2 regions of the Bacillus sp. VA13 genome follow, and region 2 is predicted to be linked to the other one. Evidence: a T-box and tRNA genes for the amino acid it is inferred to sense, from the RefSeq annotation. Region 2 holds a T-box; the other holds one or more tRNA genes.
What was found. The T-box of region 2 lies ahead of tyrS (tyrosine--tRNA ligase). A T-box ahead of a tRNA ligase gene usually reads a tRNA of that ligase, here a tRNA-Tyr.
Positions count from the first base shown of each region.

Region 1: it encodes a tRNA-Tyr, which carries the amino acid that the T-box ahead of tyrS (tyrosine--tRNA ligase) is inferred to sense. The anticodon was not compared.

Region 1 covers NZ_JBVQPP010000003.1:629,308-634,217, forward strand. Annotated here, with positions in the region: gene AC0C66_RS15160 (Type 1 glutamine amidotransferase-like domain-containing protein) at 1-549, opposite strand, end outside; gene AC0C66_RS15165 (spore coat protein) at 707-925, shown strand; gene AC0C66_RS15170 (hypothetical protein) at 978-1,181, opposite strand; gene spo0M (sporulation control protein Spo0M) at 1,321-2,097, shown strand; tRNA gene AC0C66_RS15180 (tRNA-Leu) at 2,190-2,271, opposite strand; tRNA gene AC0C66_RS15185 (tRNA-Leu) at 2,552-2,640, opposite strand; tRNA gene AC0C66_RS15190 (tRNA-Cys) at 2,648-2,718, opposite strand; tRNA gene AC0C66_RS15195 (tRNA-Gly) at 2,724-2,798, opposite strand; tRNA gene AC0C66_RS15200 (tRNA-Gln) at 2,847-2,918, opposite strand; tRNA gene AC0C66_RS15205 (tRNA-His) at 2,928-3,003, opposite strand; tRNA gene AC0C66_RS15210 (tRNA-Trp) at 3,028-3,101, opposite strand; tRNA gene AC0C66_RS15215 (tRNA-Tyr) at 3,107-3,191, opposite strand; tRNA gene AC0C66_RS15220 (tRNA-Thr) at 3,214-3,286, opposite strand; tRNA gene AC0C66_RS15225 (tRNA-Phe) at 3,292-3,367, opposite strand; tRNA gene AC0C66_RS15230 (tRNA-Asp) at 3,380-3,456, opposite strand; tRNA gene AC0C66_RS15235 (tRNA-Met) at 3,518-3,594, opposite strand; tRNA gene AC0C66_RS15240 (tRNA-Val) at 3,602-3,677, opposite strand; tRNA gene AC0C66_RS15245 (tRNA-Glu) at 3,687-3,758, opposite strand; tRNA gene AC0C66_RS15250 (tRNA-Ser) at 3,793-3,884, opposite strand; tRNA gene AC0C66_RS15255 (tRNA-Asn) at 3,890-3,964, opposite strand; rRNA gene rrf (5S ribosomal RNA) at 3,974-4,089, opposite strand; partial or broken rRNA gene AC0C66_RS15265 (23S ribosomal RNA) at 4,201-4,910, opposite strand, start outside.
Region 2 covers NZ_JBVQPP010000002.1:266,026-273,225, reverse strand. Annotated here, with positions in the region: gene AC0C66_RS09600 (solute symporter family protein) at 1-29, opposite strand, end outside; gene AC0C66_RS09595 (DUF485 domain-containing protein) at 26-316, opposite strand; gene AC0C66_RS09590 (cupin domain-containing protein) at 591-974, shown strand; gene AC0C66_RS09585 (flavin monoamine oxidase family protein) at 1,007-2,341, shown strand; gene AC0C66_RS09580 (MarR family transcriptional regulator) at 2,551-3,066, shown strand; T-box leader at 3,061-3,273, shown strand; gene tyrS (tyrosine--tRNA ligase) at 3,318-4,556, shown strand; gene AC0C66_RS09570 (M28 family metallopeptidase) at 4,712-6,079, shown strand; gene ywaC (GTP pyrophosphokinase YwaC) at 6,109-6,741, opposite strand; gene AC0C66_RS09560 (1,4-dihydroxy-2-naphthoate polyprenyltransferase) at 6,883-7,200, opposite strand, start outside.

The DNA of each region.
Region 1 (4,910 bases), on a different contig from region 2:
CGCATAGCCATCGCACAAGAATTCGTTAGATATCAACTGATGGTATATCGGCCTCCGGTTCTTTTCACCGTCATAATGAGGACAAAAGCTCCCTTGCAAAAAACCTAAACTTTTCATACTTGTCAGCGGTCCTGCCGAATCTGTCACTCCTTCTTCAAACCAGCAGATCGCACCGGCACTTAATCCAGCTAAAATCACCCCGTTCTTCCATGCCTCTCTGAGAATAAGATCCAGCCCCCATTCCTTCCACAGCACAAGCATATTCCGCGTATTTCCCCCGCCAACATAAATCACGTCCTTTTCCATAACAAAAGAAATGAAGTCTGTTGTCGGCGGCTTAAATAAGGATAAATGAGACGGCACACAATCCAGTGTTTGAAAAGCATGATAAAACCGCTGAATATAGTTTTGGGAATCACCGCTCGCCGTCGGCAAAAAACAAATGCGAGGCGACTTCCGTCCCGATTGATTGATGATATATTGATCGAGGGACAAATTTTCCGGTTCCATCGAAAAACCCCCGCCGCCCATCGCAATAATCTGTTTCATCATCCCACTCCCCGAAAAAATTTGTTAATCATTATAGCATTTTGTATAAATCCATGAAACAAGGCTAAATACTTCTCAATAGGAAGATCTAAAAGATAAAACCCACTAACAGGCGGTGAAGGCATTGAACGATTTTTCAACCCCAATCATACCTATAATGATTCTTGATTGCTTAACGACAATACAAATCATCATTAAAAAGTACACTGTCGCAATAACGGAAACTGCAAACCCCGACCTCCGAACAGCGTTGCATGATCAATTAGATGCAGCTGTTCATCTGCATGGGGAACTATCTGAACTTCTGATGGAAAAAGGCTGGCTCCTGAGTAAGCCATTTCAAATCGATTTGCTTTTATCTTGCAGAGAACTGTAACAAAGTCACAAAAAAAGACGGAATCTCATCTTTCAGATCCCGTCTCTCCCTTTTATTGCTCCACTCTTCTTAAAGCCTCGTTTACCGTTTCTTTTATAAACGCGTCTTCACCGCTTAATCGGTCTAAACTGAGATCACCGTTTCTAAGCCTTTCGGAAATATTGTTTATATCCTCCTCTACCGTGATTTGCAGCTCACCAGCCAAAAACATTCTGTGTAATTCATCAGCAACCATACTTTCTTTATCCATTTCAATCCGCTCCTTTGCTTTCAATAGTATTCTTAGTCTGTCCCTAGGCCGGACGAATAATAGGTAAAAAGTATGAATCAAATGAATCTTTTTTCTTCCTTCTTACGTATATCTGTTGAGAAAAAGAAAAAGGGGAAGATCTAACATGTCATTTTTTAAGAAGCTCGCAGCAAGTGCCGGTATCGGTGCTGCAAAAGTAGATACAATTTTAGAGAAAGACGCATATTATCCAGGAGAAGAAGTACGGGGAACTGTCCATGTCAAAGGCGGGAAAATCGCTCAGGACATCCGCTATATTGATTTACAGCTTAACACACGGTACGTCATTGTAAAAGACGATGAAGAACACCGGAAATACGCTACAATTCATTCTTTTCAGGTCACTGGTTCATTCACCATTCAGCCTGGAGAAGAGCAGCAATTTCCGTTCTCATTCACCCTCCCTCTTGATACACCGATTACTGTAGGGAAAGTAGAGGTCGCCGTAGTGACAGACCTTGATATACAAGGCGGTATCGATAAATCCGACCAAGACCGCATTTTCGTTGAAGCGCACCCTTGGATTGAAAGTGTGCTGGAAGCAATCGAAAACCTAGGTTTCCGTCTTAACGAAGCAGACTGCGAACAAGCGCCCTACTTCCAACGCCGCCTTCCGTTCGTTCAAGAATTTGAGTTCATTCCGACATCAGGCTACTATCGTCAGATGCTTGAGGAATTAGAGCTTATTTTCCTTTTAGACGAAAATGGTTTAGAAATCATTTTCGAAGTCGACCGCAGGGCAAGAGGCCTGCGAGGATGGCTGGAAGAGATGTATAATGACGGAGAACAGCTTGTACGCGTCCGTTTCAGCCAATCAGAGCTTGAAGATGCAGAAGAGCTTAAAGAGGTACTAGAAGAGATCATAGACCAATACGCTGAGTGAATGATAAAAGGAGCCTCAATTAAGATAGGCTCCTTTTCTTTGATAAAAAATAAAAACCCGTTTCTGTATAAGAAACAGGTTTTTTTCAAGTATACCGGTGGTCGGGGTCGAACCGACACTCCAGAAGGAACACGATTTTGAGTCGTGCGCGTCTGCCAATTCCGCCACACCGGCAAGTTTTACGTCGTATCTAACCGACGAATATAAATATATCATGGATCTTACAAAGTGTCAACGTATTTCAAAAAAGTTTTTTTGGAAATATAAAATAAAAAAGGATTAAGAGACTTAACTAAACATAATAACTCAAGCAGCTTTATGATCATGTATCGGAACGTAACTTAGCTGCATAAATCAAAACAATAAAAAAATGATCTACACAAGTAGATCATTAATATGATTAGTTATAATGATAAAACACAAACACCAATTCAACTTACCATGTAAGTAAAATTGGTGCCGAGGGCCGGACTTGAACCGGCACGGTAGTCACCTACCGCAGGATTTTAAGTCCTGTGTGTCTGCCAATTCCACCACCCCGGCAAAAGAAAGGCGACACCCGGATTCGAACCGGGGATAAAGGTTTTGCAGACCTCTGCCTTACCACTTGGCTATGCCGCCGTAATTGGAGCGGAAGACGGGATTCGAACCCGCGACCCCCACCTTGGCAAGGTGGTGTTCTACCACTGAACTACTTCCGCATCTTAAGGGACTTCATACATCATATGCAATTAATATAAAAAGTGAGACTGGGCTAGCTGGATTCGAACCAACGCATGACGGAGTCAAAGTCCGTTGCCTTACCGCTTGGCTATAGCCCAATGATAATATGGGGCGATTGATGGGAATCGAACCCACGAGTGCCAGAGCCACAATCTGGTGCGTTAACCACTTCGCCACAACCGCCATAATCTCAAGATGTCATAAATTTGGCAGGGGCAGTAGGAATCGAACCCACACCGGAGGTTTTGGAGACCTCTGTTCTACCGTTAAACTATGCCCCTATAAATGGTGGAGGGGGGCAGATTCGAACTGCCGAACCCTGAGGGAGCGGATTTACAGTCCGCCGCGTTTAGCCACTTCGCTACCCCTCCACATTAAGTTTTGAAAAAACAGTGCCGGCAAGAGGACTTGAACCCCCAACCTACTGATTACAAGTCAGTTGCTCTACCAATTGAGCTACACCGGCATAGGTGGTGGCTCGGGACGGAATCGAACCGCCGACACACGGATTTTCAGTCCGTTGCTCTACCAACTGAGCTACCGAGCCTTGTTATTTAAATGGCGGTCCGGACGGGACTCGAACCCGCGACCTCCTGCGTGACAGGCAGGCATTCTAACCAACTGAACTACCGGACCATATTTGTATAAAATAATTTTGGCTGCACCCTTCGGGCACTTCTTATATCATTTATATATTTGGTTGCGGGGGCAGGATTTGAACCTGCGACCTTCGGGTTATGAGCCCGACGAGCTACCGAACTGCTCCACCCCGCGATGATAATGGTGGAGGATGACGGGCTCGAACCGCCGACCCTCTGCTTGTAAGGCAGATGCTCTCCCAGCTGAGCTAATCCTCCATCATATAATGACCCGTACGGGATTCGAACCCGTGTTACCGCCGTGAAAGGGCGGTGTCTTAACCGCTTGACCAACGGGCCCAGACTTTCAAATGTAATTATGTATAAGTATCAGTGGCGGAGAGCAAGGGATTCGAACCCTTGAGACGGAGTTGACCGCCTACACGATTTCCAATCGTGCTCCTTCGACCACTCGGACAGCTCTCCAATAATGGCTCCGCAGGTAGGATTCGAACCTACGACCGATCGGTTAACAGCCGATAGCTCTACCACTGAGCTACTGCGGAATGAAGTCTGCCTGGCGATGTCCTACTCTCACAGGGGGAAACCCCCGACTACCATCGGCGCTGAAGAGCTTAACTTCCGTGTTCGGTATGGGAACGGGTGTGACCTCTTCGCCATCATCACCAGACAATTTCAGTGACATTTAACATTATACTATGTATTCTTGAGAAAATCAAGTATTTTTTGAAAAAACTTATTCTCTCAAAACTAGATAACAGGTGTGACATCATTCAAAATGTGGGTTAAGTCCTCGATCGATTAGTATCTGTCAGCTCCATGTGTCGCCACACTTCCACCTCAGACCTATCAACCTGATCATCTTTCAGGGATCTTACTTCCTTGCGGAATGGGAAATCTCATCTTGAGGGGGGCTTCATGCTTAGATGCTTTCAGCACTTATCCCGTCCGCACATAGCTACCCAGCGATGCCCTTGGCAGAACAACTGGTACACCAGCGGTGCGTCCATCCCGGTCCTCTCGTACTAAGGACAGCTCCTCTCAAATTTCCTGCGCCCGCGACGGATAGGGACCGAACTGTCTCACGACGTTCTGAACCCAGCTCGCGTACCGCTTTAATGGGCGAACAGCCCAACCCTTGGGACCGACTACAGCCCCAGGATGCGATGAGCCGACATCGAGGTGCCAAACCTCCCCGTCGATGTGGACTCTTGGGGGAGATAAGCCTGTTATCCCCGGGGTAGCTTTTATCCGTTGAGCGATGGCCCTTCCATGCGGAACCACCGGATCACTAAGCCCGACTTTCGTCCCTGCTCGACTTGTAGGTCTCGCAGTCAAGCTCCCTTGTGCCTTTACACTCTGCGAATGATTTCCAACCATTCTGAGGGAACCTTTGGGCGCCTCCGTTACCTTTTAGGAGGCGACCGCCCCAGTCAAACTGCCCACCTGACACTGTCTCCCCGCCCGATAAGGGCGGCGGGTTAGAAGGTC
Region 2 (7,200 bases):
GTAAACATTAAAATAACCGACACATTCATAAATGTTCACCCCTACTTCTTATCGCTTCCGCCATACTGTCAAACTGCCTTGCCTTTCTGATGTACATGAAACAGATCAGCCAAGTCAGGACAAACTGGCCATAAAAGAAGACCCATCCAAGTGAAATGGCTCCAAATACCTGAATAGTTAAAACATCAGTATAAAAAGCAAGCAATGGAAGCAACAGCGCAAAGGCCAGAGCAAACAATGCAACTGAAATGTTAAAACGCATTCTGGCACGCATCAATGTTTTGTAATCCTCAGTCAACAGTCTCCTTTGGTTCACAACATAGCCCTCCTCTATTTTTTGAAAGCGTTTACAAAAATGAATTTATCATATACGATTCGCTTTGAATAATACAAATAACATAGGTTTTAGATCTTAAAAAAATATACAATGGGCTCGACACTTGGCGGATGATTATTAATCGCGCAAATGGCAAAGTTTTTATATATTTATTTTGTATAAAAAGACAAGAAAATGCATATGCATTCTTTTCTACGATACATGATATATTTTAATAAAGATAAAATTACAGACCTAAATAAGGAGGAAAAAAATGTCTATCTCATACCAGAAGACCATGAACTCAAAACAAGTCGAAGTATTTATTTCAAATATGGAAGAAACGAAATGGGAGCCTTTTGTGGTGGAAGGAATGGAACTTGGACAAGCTCACGTACTAAGAACTGATATCGAAACAGGGACAGTGTCCGGCTTATGGAAGCATTCACCTGAAGAACATCCAGACGGCATGCCATTTTTGATACATGGCAATGAAACATTCTATGTCTTACAAGGTAGCGCTGAATTGTATACGCCTGATGGTGAAGTCATTCAATTGAAAAAAGGCGATATGTTTTCTGGTTCAGATGGATTTTCCGCTACTTGGAAGACAACCGCACCATTTATAAAGTTTTATACTATCAGCTCCGCAAATTGAACAATTTATCATGAAGAGGAGGCAAAAACACATTGAGTAAAAGACAAGAACAGTATGACGTTATCATTATCGGAGCAGGGTTTACAGGGGTAACAGCTGCTAGAGAACTTAGCCATAAGGGTTTTCGCACGCTTATCTTGGAAGCAAGAGATCGTTTAGGTGGACGCACATGGCATGATAGACGTTTAGGAATTGATTTAGAAATGGGCGGAACCTGGGTCCATTGGTTTCAACCATACGTTTGGGCTGAAATTGGAAGATACGGTTTAGACGTTGTTCCATCACCTGTTCCTAATACGCTGTATTGGATTGCGGACGGCAAACGACATGAAGGGAAACCAGACGAATTTTTTTTAAAAATAGATGGGCCCAACCAGAGACTTTTAGAGCCCGCGCGCCGTTGCTTTCCGCTTCCATACATCCCTTTATCCTCAGAAGAGATTCACGACATTGATCAGAGTACATTGAAAGAAAAACTTGCTGAGTTACAACTATCAGACGAAGAGCATGATATGATGGACAGCATGTGGTCCTTGAATTTCAACAGCCCTCTGGATGAAGCGGGATTTTCACAAGCGCTCCACTGGGCAGCGTTGTCAGATTATAATTGGAAACTGATGATGGACATCTGTTCCAGCTATAAACTGACAAAAGGGACAAAAACACTGATTGAATGTATTTTCAACGATGCCAAAACAGATATCCTATTTTCCTCCCCAGTAAAACGAGTCAATAAAATTGATAGCGGTTACAAAGCTATAACATATGCAGGTGATGAATATACTGCAAAAGCCGTAATTAATACGCTCCCGGTTAACATTTTAAACAGCATTACGTTCTCACCTCCGCTTTCCGCAGAAAAAACGATGGCTTGTACTGAAAAACAAAGCAGCAAAGGAGTTAAGTTTTGGGCGAAAATAAAAGGAGTTACCGAACCTTTTGCAGCTTTTGCCCCTTCACGGTATCCTATTCATTATGCCCAATTTGAATATGTTCAAGGAGCTGACGGGATTATTGTCGGTTTTGGGGCTGATGCTGAAAAGCTTGATCCGAATAATCGAACTGAGGTTGAATCTGCACTTCGACACCTTTTGCCTGACATTAAAGTGCTTGAGTCCTGCGGACATAATTGGGTTAACGACCCATTTTCTGGAGAGACGTGGACCATGAAGAAGAAAGGACAGCTAACATCTTATTTGTCTGCTCTTCAGGAGCCTGAGGAAGGTATATTTATTGGAGGTTCAAGTTATGCCAACGGCTGGGCAGGATTTATTGACGGCGCTATAGAAAGTGCTTACGCAGTTAGCCGGCTTGTATGTTCTTACCTAAATAATGAATTTGCCACGGGATCCGCAGTTAAAAAATAAAGTCAAAGAAAGGGCTTGCCCCCTTTCAAATATTTAAAAGAGCCACTCCAGCATTTTATAGATGCTAAAAGATATACTTACAATAAATCCTTTTTTTCCACTTTTTTGTTTGCTAAATATCTAATTAAAATGACTTGAACTTAATATCAGACTCTGTTACAATTCATTTCATAGCTAATGATTCTGATAATTTAAGGCAGGCATAAATAGTGAAACGTTCCTATCAACATCAACAGCTTCGGAAAGAAGAACACGACACACTTTCTAAGCTTAAACAAATGCCCATCGAGTCACTCAACCTCGAAGCCATATCGATTGCGACGAATCTGTATCGATCTGCGCAAAAGCTCCGTATCAAAATGGAGACTAAGGTTCTTTCTTCCTATGGCCTTTCTTGGACAGCTTTCTCCATCCTTTATGATCTATGGGTATGGGGAGCACTCGAAACGAGAAAAGCTGCTGAGCTGTCAGACATTTCAACAGCTACAGCAAGCAACGTGATCAAAACGCTCGAAAAAAAGAGTTTTTGCCGTAAAAGCATCGACACAAGAGATCGACGACTCGTGTTTGTCTCCATCACCGATTTCGGCAAACAAGCGATAGAAGAGCTTTATCCGGAGTTTCACAAAGGGGAAACAGAACTCATTGCGGGGATGACGAAAGACGAACAGAAAACACTGACAGAGCTGCTTAGAAAGGTAGCTGACAATCTTCATACAACATAAGCTTTGACGGGAATCCAGTAGCGGTTTGTCTCCCTGTTTCAGAGAGCCGGCGGTAGGTGCGAGCCGGCGCACAGGCAAACGTGAATTACCTCCCCAAGCTTTCTTTGTGAACCTTAGTAGCAAAGAACGGGAAACCGTTATTCGAATGAGCGGAAGACGATGTCTTCAACCAGGGTGGTACCGCGTGCATTGAGCCACGTCCCTTATCGGGATGGGCTCTTTTTTGTGTTTTTAAAAAAGGAGGAAGAAAGATGAAAACATTTGAACAGCTCACAGCAGCACAGCAAAAAGAAGTCGAAAGACAGCTACAGCTATACATGACAGGCGCCCAAGAAGTCATACCGCCGGAGGAATTAAGGGCGAAGCTCGTTAAATCGATTTCGACAGGCACACCGCTTAAAATTAAGCTCGGATTAGATCCGTCTGCACCGGATGTACATTTGGGCCATACGGTTGTGTTAAACAAGCTTCGCCAATTTCAAGAAAACGGCCACATAGTCCAGCTGTTAATTGGGGATTTCACAGGAAAAATCGGTGATCCGACCGGAAAGTCAGCAGCCAGAAAGCAGCTGACTGATGAAGAAGTTCAGCACAACGCCAAAACATATTTTCAGCAATTCGGAAAAGTGCTGGATCCTGAAAAAGTCGAGCTACACTACAACTCGAAATGGCTGAAAACATTGAATCTGGAGGATGTCATTGAATTGGCAGGCAAAATAACCGTAGCCCGCCTGATGGAGCGCGACGACTTTGAAGAACGCATCGCTATGCAAAAACCGATCTCGCTTCATGAATTCTTTTACCCATTGATGCAGGGATACGATTCCGTCGTTCTGGAAAGCGATATTGAACTTGGCGGAACAGACCAGCATTTCAATGTACTGATGGGACGGCACTTCCAAGAACGGTACAACAAAGAAAAACAAATCGTCATCCTGATGCCGCTATTAGAAGGCTTGGACGGTGTTGAGAAAATGTCGAAATCGAAACATAACTACATCGGCATTGACGAACATCCAAACGACATGTACGGGAAAACGATGTCACTGCCCGACAGCCTGATGAAAAAATACATCCACTTGGCAACAGACTTAGAGCTTGAAGAGAAAAAACAGCTCGTGAAAGACTTAGAAACCGGCGCTGTTCATCCACGGGATGCCAAAATGCTTTTAGCCAAAACGCTCGTCCGAATGTATCACGGATCGGAAGCCGCTGAAACTGCCGAACACTCATTTAAAACAGTCTTTCAGGAAAACAGCCTGCCAGAGGATATTCCGGCTGTGAACTGGAAAGGCGAGAAAACGATAGCGATTATTGATCTGCTCGTCAAGCTAGAGCTCCTCTCTTCGAAGAGCGAGGCGCGCCGCATGATTCAAAACGGAGGTGTCCGAATTAACGGAGAGAAAATAACAGATATCCACGCTGATGCAGTGATAAAGGAAAATATGATCATCCAAGTCGGCAAACGCAAGTTTTTAAAACTCCAATAGTCTGATATCCCGAAGCGCTTATGACCTGTCTTTCATAAGCGTTTTTTTGCAGGTATAAAGCACTGTCTTTTCAAAAACGCTCTCCCTTTTGCAGGAAATTCTTTTAGCATCCCGAAATATTCCCCATCCATACATTTAGGGGAGGTTTAATTCTGATGAAAAAGCTTTTGACTGTAATGACGATGGCCGTTTTAACTGCTGGCACGATCATCATGCCGGCACAGAGCGTCACCCCTGCCGCGCGCGCTGTTCAAATATCAGATAGCGAGCGAGAGCTCCCATTCAAAGCAAAGCGTGCGTATTCAACCATTTCTCAGCTTAGTGAAACAATCGGTCCCAGAATAGCCGGAACTGCCGCTGAAAAAAAGAGTGCCCTGTTAATCGCTTCATCCTTGAGAAAATTAAAACTTGATGTGAAGGTTCAACGTTTCGGTATCCCTGACCGGCTTGAGGGAACGCTGTCTTCAGCAGGACGCGATATTCTTCTCCGAGCGGCATCCGGCTCTGCCCCGACTGAAGAACAAGGGCTGACGGCTCCGCTTTACAATGCCGGCTTGGGCTATCCAGAGGACTTCACCGCTGACGTTAAGGGCAAAATTGCCTTGATTTCCAGAGGAGATCTTACATTTTACGAGAAAGCCAAAAATGCCGAAGCCGCCGGAGCCAAGGCTGTCATCATTTATAACAACAAAGAAAGCCTCGTGCCTGTGACGCCAAACCTGTCGGGAAATAAAGTCGGCGTTCCTGTCGTCGGAATTAAGAAAGAAGACGGTGAAACCCTTACTCAGCAAAAAGAAGCAACTTTAAAACTAAACGCAATCACAAACCAAACCTCCCAGAACATCATCGGAATCAAAAAACCAAAGAACATCAAACATCCAGACATTGTGTACGTGACGGCCCATTACGACAGTGTTCCTTTTTCGCCCGGAGCAAATGACAACGGCTCAGGAACCTCTGTCATGCTGGAAATGGCGCGCGTCTTAAAAAGCATTCCTTCTGACAAAGAAATCCGCTTTATCGCTTTCGGCGCTGAAGAGCTCGGCCTGCTCGGCTCCTCTCATTATGTAGATCACCTATCGGCTAAAGAGCTGAAACGAAGCGAAGTGAACTTTAACTTAGACATGGTAGGCACAAGCTGGGAGAATGCGTCTGAGCTGTATGTCAACACATTGGACGGCCAATCTAACTATGTTTGGGAATCCAGCCATACGGCCGCTGAAAAAATTGGGTTTGACAGCCTGTCTCTCACACAGGGAGGATCATCTGATCATGTGCCGTTCCACGAAGCCGGCATTGATTCCGCCAACTTTATTTGGGGAGACCCAGAAACAGAAGAAGTTGAGCCGTGGTACCACACCCCTGAAGACTCGATCGAACATATCAGCAAAGAACGCCTCCAGCAAGCCGGTGATCTTATAACCGCCGCTGTCTATCAAGCTGTGAAAAAAGAGAAGAAACCGAAAGCCATTAAGAAACAAATGAAGGCCAAAGCCTCCGACATTTATGAAGATACCAAATAAAAAAGACGGCGCATTGCTGCCGTCTTTTTTTAATCCACTTCTTTCTTAATCCCCAGCATTTTCTCATCTAGATAATGGGCAATCTCCGCCGCTTCTTTCAGCTCATCTGTTAATTGCTTAGGAACGTCATTGTTCAATTTATAGTAAATTTTATGTTCAAGGCTCGCCCAGAAATCCATCGCGATCGTCCGGATTTGAATTTCTGCTTTGACGTATTCCACACGGTTCGTTAAATTCACAGGCATCTCAATGATTAAATGCAGACTTCGGTAGCCGTTCGGTTTTGGCGTCTGGATATAATCCTTCACTTTTACAATTCTCAAATCTTCATGCTGCTTTAGCACGTTAACGACATTATAAATATCAGAAATAAAGGAACAAATGATACGCACACCGGCAATGTCATTGATGTGCTCCTTCATTTCCTTCGTCGTAATTTCGCAGCCCTTTCTCATTAACTTATTCACGATGCTTTCAAAGCTTTTGACACGGGATTTCGTATGTTCAATCGGGTTGTGTCCGTGAATGAGGTTATATTCCTGGCTGATAATTGAGAACTTTGTATCCAAGGCATCGAGCGCAAATTTATAAACTAATAATTCATTTTTCCAATCTTCCATTACTGTTTTTAAATCGTCCATATGTGTTACAGATAAATCCATTTTCGTCATCTCCTTTAACGGATCTTTATCCGCTGTCCATGTACTAGACGTGCCTGCCTGCAGCATGGTTTTATGAATTTTTTTACAAAATGCGGTCGAATGTAACAAAAAAAGACCGCAAGAAATAAGCGGTCTTTCTTTTTATCGGAAATAGCTGATCAATAAACCGATCGAGAGCAGGAATCCGAAAAATGTATTTGTTTGGGCTGTTGATTTCATTGCGACAATCATATTCATCGGCATTTCTTTTTGGACGAAGCCCTTCACTGCCTGAACCGGCTTAGGCACGCTTAAAAAGACGACAAACAGCCATGGGCTTGCGGCACCGGTAATAACCAAGCCGACAACCCAGATATAAGCGACGGCAAACGACGCAGCTAACAGAGTAACAGCTCCCTTATGCCCCATCAAAATCGCCAATGTTTTGCGTCCGCCTTTTTTGTCCTCTTCAATATCACG